2 regions of the Phyllobacterium sp. CL33Tsu genome follow, and region 2 is predicted to be linked to the other one. Evidence: predicted binding sites of a transcription regulator. Region 2 holds the regulator's gene; the other holds the start of a gene.
The links. Region 2 encodes LexA, which represses DNA repair genes until DNA is damaged. Its sites were predicted from a motif close to TGTTCNNNNTGTGTTCNG; they were not measured.

Region 1: recA (recombinase RecA) is a predicted target of LexA. The motif match lies at 1,542-1,559, and genes of this name have one in related genera.

Annotation. Positions count from the first base shown of each region.
Region 1 covers NZ_FORJ01000002.1:271,214-274,586, forward strand. The annotation lists gene alaS (alanine--tRNA ligase) at 1-77, opposite strand, end outside; gene recA (recombinase RecA) at 328-1,419, opposite strand; gene BM074_RS10950 (carbohydrate kinase family protein) at 1,737-2,687, shown strand; gene BM074_RS10955 (pseudouridine-5'-phosphate glycosidase) at 2,702-3,373, shown strand, end outside.
Region 2 covers NZ_FORJ01000003.1:242,184-245,556, forward strand. The annotation lists gene BM074_RS13845 (ComEC/Rec2 family competence protein) at 1-925, shown strand, start outside; gene lexA (transcriptional repressor LexA) at 919-1,638, opposite strand; gene BM074_RS13855 (hypothetical protein) at 1,804-2,226, opposite strand; gene BM074_RS13860 (DUF7507 domain-containing protein) at 2,294-3,373, opposite strand, start outside.

The DNA.
Region 1 (3,373 bases), on a different contig from region 2:
CTCGACGCCACGATCTCATGGCCGTTCTTCTTGAAATAGTTCAGAAATGTCGACCGGATCTCGTTGACGCCACTCATGCTGCTTGCCTTCTGACTTCTTATATCCAAATGGAATTAGCCCCATTCTGTGCGAAGGAGCGGAACGAAACGCTTGTAGCGACAGGGCTGCGTGCTGTCCAGAAAATCCCTATTGCCGCGAGGTGCGACCGGCCAGGGAATTGGCCAAGCCAAAGCGCGACCGGCCAGGGAATTGGCGACGGCAAAATGCCAAGACCCGCAGCCGTCACCGGCCGCGGGTCTCAAATCCTCAGTCAATTCTGGAGGCGGCTCAGCCTTCGGCGGCGTCGGGTTCGTCATCCTCTACTTCCCCAACATTCTTGTCGAGCATCTGCTCGGCAATGAGACCGGCATTCTGACGCAACGCCAGTTCGATCTCATTGGCTATTTCCGGATTCTCCTTCAGGAACAGTTTCGCGTTGTCGCGGCCCTGGCCGAGGCGCTGCGAATTATAGGAGAACCATGAACCAGATTTTTCGACAATGCCGGCCTTGACGCCAAGATCGACCAACTCGCCCGTCTTGGAGACGCCCTCGCCATACATGATGTCGAACTCGACCTGCTTGAAGGGCGGCGCCAGCTTGTTCTTGACGACCTTGACGCGGGTTTGATTGCCAACGACCTCGTCGCGCTCTTTCAGCGATCCGATGCGGCGGATATCGAGGCGAACAGATGCATAGAACTTCAGCGCATTGCCGCCCGTCGTCGTTTCTGGCGAACCAAACATCACACCGATTTTCATGCGGATCTGGTTGATGAAGATGACCATGCAATTGGAACGGGAAATCGATGCGGTAAGCTTGCGCAGCGCCTGGCTCATCAGACGGGCCTGCAGACCCGGCAGGGAATCGCCCATCTCGCCCTCGATTTCCGCCCGCGGCGTCAGCGCCGCAACGGAATCGACGACGAGAACGTCGATGGCGCCGGATCGCACCAGCGTATCGGTAATTTCAAGCGCCTGCTCGCCCGTATCCGGCTGCGAGATCAGAAGGTTCTCAAGATCAACGCCAAGCTTGCGGGCATATACGGGGTCGAGCGCGTGCTCGGCGTCGACAAAGGCGCAAATGCCGCCCTTCTTCTGGGCTTCGGCGATCGTATGCAGGGCAAGCGTGGTCTTGCCTGAGCTTTCAGGCCCGTAAATTTCGACGATGCGGCCTTTCGGCAATCCGCCGACGCCAAGGGCAATATCGAGCGACAGCGAGCCGGTCGGAACCGTTTCGATCTCCACAACCTGCTCGTTGCGGCCAAGCCGCATGATCGAGCCCTTTCCAAAGGCCCTCTCGATCTGGGACAATGCCGCATCCAGCGCTTTCGTTTTATCCACCGAATTACCCTCAACCAACCGCAATGAATTTTGAGCCATGTTACACTACCCCTGTGTTGTGCATGAAGTCCGGATGTCGCTTCTGATGAACTTATTTGTATCTGTTTTGTTCTCATTTTGCAATAGACATAAGTGATTGAAATAAATGCGTAACTTTAAAATGTTCGTAAAATGTTCTTGTAGGGGCGCGACATGCTGTCAGGCAAGCTTTCCGCTGTTTCCAGGCGTTGCCGGACAAACCGAAGTTGCGAAAATCGAATCGGCCGGATTATTGCGCCTGTCCGACTGACACTTTAGAGAAGTAGCGCAACGCCAGCCCTTCAATCCGTGGTTTTAAATCGGACAAGCAATCACCCATGACGTCAGGCAACAAACCGCTGCTCTTTGCTGTTGGCGGCGCCCATCTCGACCGGCGCGGCCAAAGCACCGTACCGTTTGTGCCCGGCGCTTCAAACCCCGGTATCATGCGCGAAGAGCCGGGCGGCGGTGTCTTCAATGCGTTAAGGCTGGCGATGCAGCGCGGCATCGCAGCTGAACTCCTGTCCATACGCGGCGGCGACCGTATCGGCGAGACGATTAGCGCAGCGATCGAGTCAGCCGGCATCATCGATAGCTCCGTCGTCTTCATGGATCGGGCGACGCCGAGCTATACGGCAATCCTCGACGAACATGGCGATGTCGTCGCCGCAATCGCCGACATGGCGCTTTATGAAGTCGCGCTCCCCCGGCAACTGCGCCGGCGGAAGGTGCGCGATGCCGTGGCAGCGGCCGACGCCATATTTTGTGATGCCAACCTTCCGGCCGATGCGCTGGAAAGGCTTGCGGGCCTTGCGGAACATCGGCCGATCTATGCCCTGGCGATATCCCCGGCAAAGGCGGTGCGCCTGCGCACGATCCTTGGCAATCTCAACTGCCTTTTCATGAACCGCCGTGAAGCATTGGCCCTGACAGGCCTTGGCCAATCGGCGGAGCTAAAGGAAATCTGCGCAGCGTTGCGCGCGGCGGGCCTTCAAGTCGCCGTCATCAGCAATGGCGCCGGTCCCACCCTCGCCTACCATAACGATCTAGCCTATACACTCGAACCGCCTGGCGTCGACGGGATTGCTGATGTGACCGGCGCAGGTGACGCGCTTGCCGGCGGAACGATTGCCGGGCTGATGCAAGGTGTCGCGTTTCACGAGGCAGTCCGTCAAGGTATGACCGCGTCGATGCTGACATTGAAGACACATTCCGCCAGCCCGATCTTTACCCCCGAGGAATTCGACGCAGCGCTTTCCTTGATACCCGATGCGACCCTGCTGCGTTGATCAAAGGAGCCGACATGACCCTCAATCCCTTTACCGATATTGCCCCCGAGGTCAAGCAGGCACTTGATGCGGGCAAGCCGGTTGTCGCGCTGGAAAGCACAATCATCACTCATGGCATGCCCTATCCCGACAACAGCCGCATGGCCGCGGATGTCGAGGCCATCATTGCGGAAGAAGGCGCTGTTCCAGCGACGATTGCCATTGTCGACGGCCGGCTCAAGATCGGGCTCTCCGCCAATGAACGTGAAGCGCTCGCGCAGGTGAAAGGCGCCATGAAGCTGTCGCGCGCCGACCTTGCCTTTGCACTTGCCGAAGGTTGCACTGGCGGCACGACGGTTGCAGCCACCATGCTTGCCGCGCACCTTGCAGGCATCAAGGTTTTTGCCACGGGCGGCATCGGCGGCGTGCATAAGGGCGCAGAACTGAGTTTCGATATATCGGCTGACCTTGAAGAGCTCGGTCGAACCTCGGTCATCGTCGTATCGGCCGGGGCCAAGGCCATTCTCGATATCGAAAAGACGCTGGAAGTGCTTGAAACCAAGGGCGTTCCGGTCGTCGTCCATGGCGCCGATGTGCTTCCCGCCTTCTGGTCGCGCCAATCGCCGATCAAGGCGCCGCTGCGGCTCGACTCAGCCGAGGCAATCGCCGGGTTTCAACGGGCGCGCGAAGCCATCGGCGTCAACGGC
Region 2 (3,373 bases):
GCCCGTTGTCTCGATCTTTGTGATGCCGTTTGCGGTGCTTGCTGTTCTTGCGATGCCATTTGATCTCGATTGGCTGCCGTTTGCTGTCATGGAACGCGGCATCGAATGGGTCATTGCGATCGCGAAGATGGTCAGCGCGCATTCGCCAAGCGGCAATTTCGGATCAATGCCGCAAACGAGCCTGCTTTTGATGACCGCGGGACTGGTCCTGCTCATGTTGCTGACAACGCGGCTGCGGCTCGTTGGATTTGCAGTAATGGCATTGGCCATAGTGCCGCTCCGCTCTGCACGTCCGCCGGATATAGTGATTGCTGAAGAGGGCAGGCTCGTCGCCTTGAGCGCCCCCGATGACACGCTGACGGTGAACCGTGCCACGGCAAGCCGGTTCACCCTCGATAACTGGCAGCAGGGGTACGGCGCAATTCGAGTGCTCACGCCGGCAAAGAATGGCGCATCGCCGGCCGATGGACAATTTGAGTGCGCCGACGGCGTGTGCCTGGCGAGGGAAGCCGGCGGCCTGATCGTCGCCTATACGGACGATCCGACCAAAAAATCAACGGCTTGTGCCGAGGGCGATATCGTCGTCCTTGCCTTTACCGGTCCCACAGCAACCTGCGAGCCGGGGGACGTTCTTGTAATTACGGCGCAGGACCTGGCGCTACGCGGTTCCGCAGAAATCAAGTTCGGCGACAACAAGGTCGATCCACCGTCCGGCCTTGATGCGGCTGCATTTGCTGTAGAACAACTGCAGGCACGCCTCCAGTCTGCAAACATTATCTACGCAGTAGGCTCCCCGCAGCGCCCCTGGAACGCCTATCGGGTCTTCTCCCGCACCGCCCGTAATCTTGCGGAGCAAAAACCGCAGCGGCGTGCCGCAAAGACCAAGCCACCGGCAGACGATCAGGAAAACCCGATACGTCAGTAACGGCGGATCAAACCGACCAGCTTGCCCTGCACGCGCACCCGATCCGGCCCGAATATGCGCGTCTCATAGGCCGGATTGGCGGCCTCGAGAGCAATCGATGCCCCTTTGCGCCGAAAGCGCTTCAAGGTTGCCTCTTCGTCATCGACAAGCGCAACCACGATTTCACCGGGATTGGCGGTGTCGCCGCGCCGAATGACGACCGTGTCGCCGTCGAAGATGCCCGCCTCGATCATGGAATCGCCCTTGACCTCCAGCGCATAATGCTCCCCGCTGCCGATCATGTCCGGCGGCAGGCCAATCATATGCGTCTGATTCTGGATGGCGGAGATTGGTACACCGGCCGCGATCCGGCCCATGACGGGTATGTTGACGATCGTCGGCGCACCGTCGTCATCCGAAGCGCGTGGCTGCGGGCGGGGGGGGGCGACATTGCGGCCGAGGCTGCCCTCGATCACGCTTGGCGAAAATTTCTTTTGCGCATTGAGACCAGGCGCAATTGAATCCGGCAGGCGCAGGACTTCCAGCGCCCGCGCACGGTTAGCAAGCCGTCGAATGAAACCTCGTTCCTCGAGCGCTGTTATCAGCCGATGTATCCCTGATTTGGACGCAAGGTCCAATGCATCCTTCATCTCGTCGAAGGATGGAGGGATGCCGGTTTCCTTAAGACGCTCATGGATAAAGAGCAGAAGTTCGTGTTGTTTACGCGTGAGCATCGGCGATCCTTCGAAACGGAATCGGAAAAACAAAACCAGAACAAACACTATCTGTTCCAGTTGTGTTCCACAAGTATTAATATGTCGTGTAGAAGGAGTGCGCCGATATCCAAATAGCGCATCTGGCCCGTTGCCGGCACATGCGCGATGAACAACGCCGATGCGTCAGTACTTGCCGACGACGTTGAAGAACACACCGCGGTCGTTGAGCGTCAGGTCGCGCAGATCGTCGGAGAAATTCCCGAAATTATAGCCGACGCCGACCTTGAAGTTGTCACCGACGTGGCGATAAACGGCGGTGAGCACGCCAAGATCTGTCGTATCCGCCTCGGCCATGTGCATAACCCGCCCTTCCAGCAAGGCGTCCCATTTCTTGACGATGTGAAAATCGGTTCGAACAATGCCGAGATGCGCTGAGGAAGTCTGCCAATCGGAGAATGCGTCGAGATCGTCCTGAAGCCGCTCGCGCACTTGACCGTAGCGGAAGCCGTATTTCGCGCCGACGGACAGCCAGGGAACGAGATCGTAGGTGAAATCGGCGGAAAGAATGTTGCTGCGCTGTGCTGGCCCGTATTCGTCGCCGGTCACCGCGCTGACCTGATCCTCGCCCGGAAGATCATAAAGCCACGTATATTTGAAGAGGGCGTTCAGCCGGTCATTTGTGATCGGACGGTAAGCATACCGGAATAGAGGGAGGAACGCCTTCGCTGCTGGCCGTCGCCGTATTGACGATCTTGCCGGTGTCGAGGTCGTCCTGTTTGATCGTATATTCGGCGGTACAGGTCAGCGTGGCCTTTGCCGGCAACCCGCCGGGCGGCAGCGGATCGCATTTTACCGTATATCTGTCGTCCGTGACCACAATGGGTTTGGTGATCGTCCCATTGCCGGTATTGGTGACGGTGTATTTATAGACGATCTTCTCGCCGACGGCCGAATAGGGATTGGGTGTGATCTTTATGTCCAAGCCCATGACAGGAAGACGATAAGCCGTGGCCGACACTTTTGGAGATGAGAACTTGCTGGTAGCGGCGGCTGCGGTATTGGTTACCTTGTTGGCGTCGAGATCGGCCTGAACGACCGTGTAGGACGCCGAGCATGCGATCGACGCGTTTGGTAAAAGTCCGCCGACCGGAAGGGAAGGACAGGTGACGCTACTGATTTTGTCGTCATTAATATTTATCGTATCTGTAATCGCAACGTTGCCGGAATTGGTAATCGTGTAACTGTAGTTAATCTTATCTCCAACATTCGAGTAGAGATCGCCACTTGTGATGGTCTTCGCCACCGTCATGGCGTAACGATACGGCGTATTCTTGAAGATGCAGGTAATGTCGTCGCCCGCTACAGGAGTGAGATCGAAACTAGTTCTTTTCCCAGAAGGAAGACCTTCGGTGGAGCCGCCAGTTGCGTTTGTGCAAGAGTATTCTGGAAGATACTCCGCAGACGATTTGTTTGGCGCGGATTCAGAAAAGGTATACTTCGAACCCACTGCAACGTTGGTTAGTTGTGCGATACCCTCAGCGGCAGAACCCGCGCCCGTCGTAGTGGTGGTCACTTGCACGACTTTGCTGGCGTCTGCGATCATTAAAACAAACTGATCGGCTGGATTGCCACGATTCGCGGTCAGTTCCTTCTTGAGGGTTAGCCGTGCGTCGTCATCCAGTATTGTGTACGTCGTGGTGGTCGTCGATTTGCCACCGCACGACGTCGTACTTGCGAGCGTGTACGCGGCGCT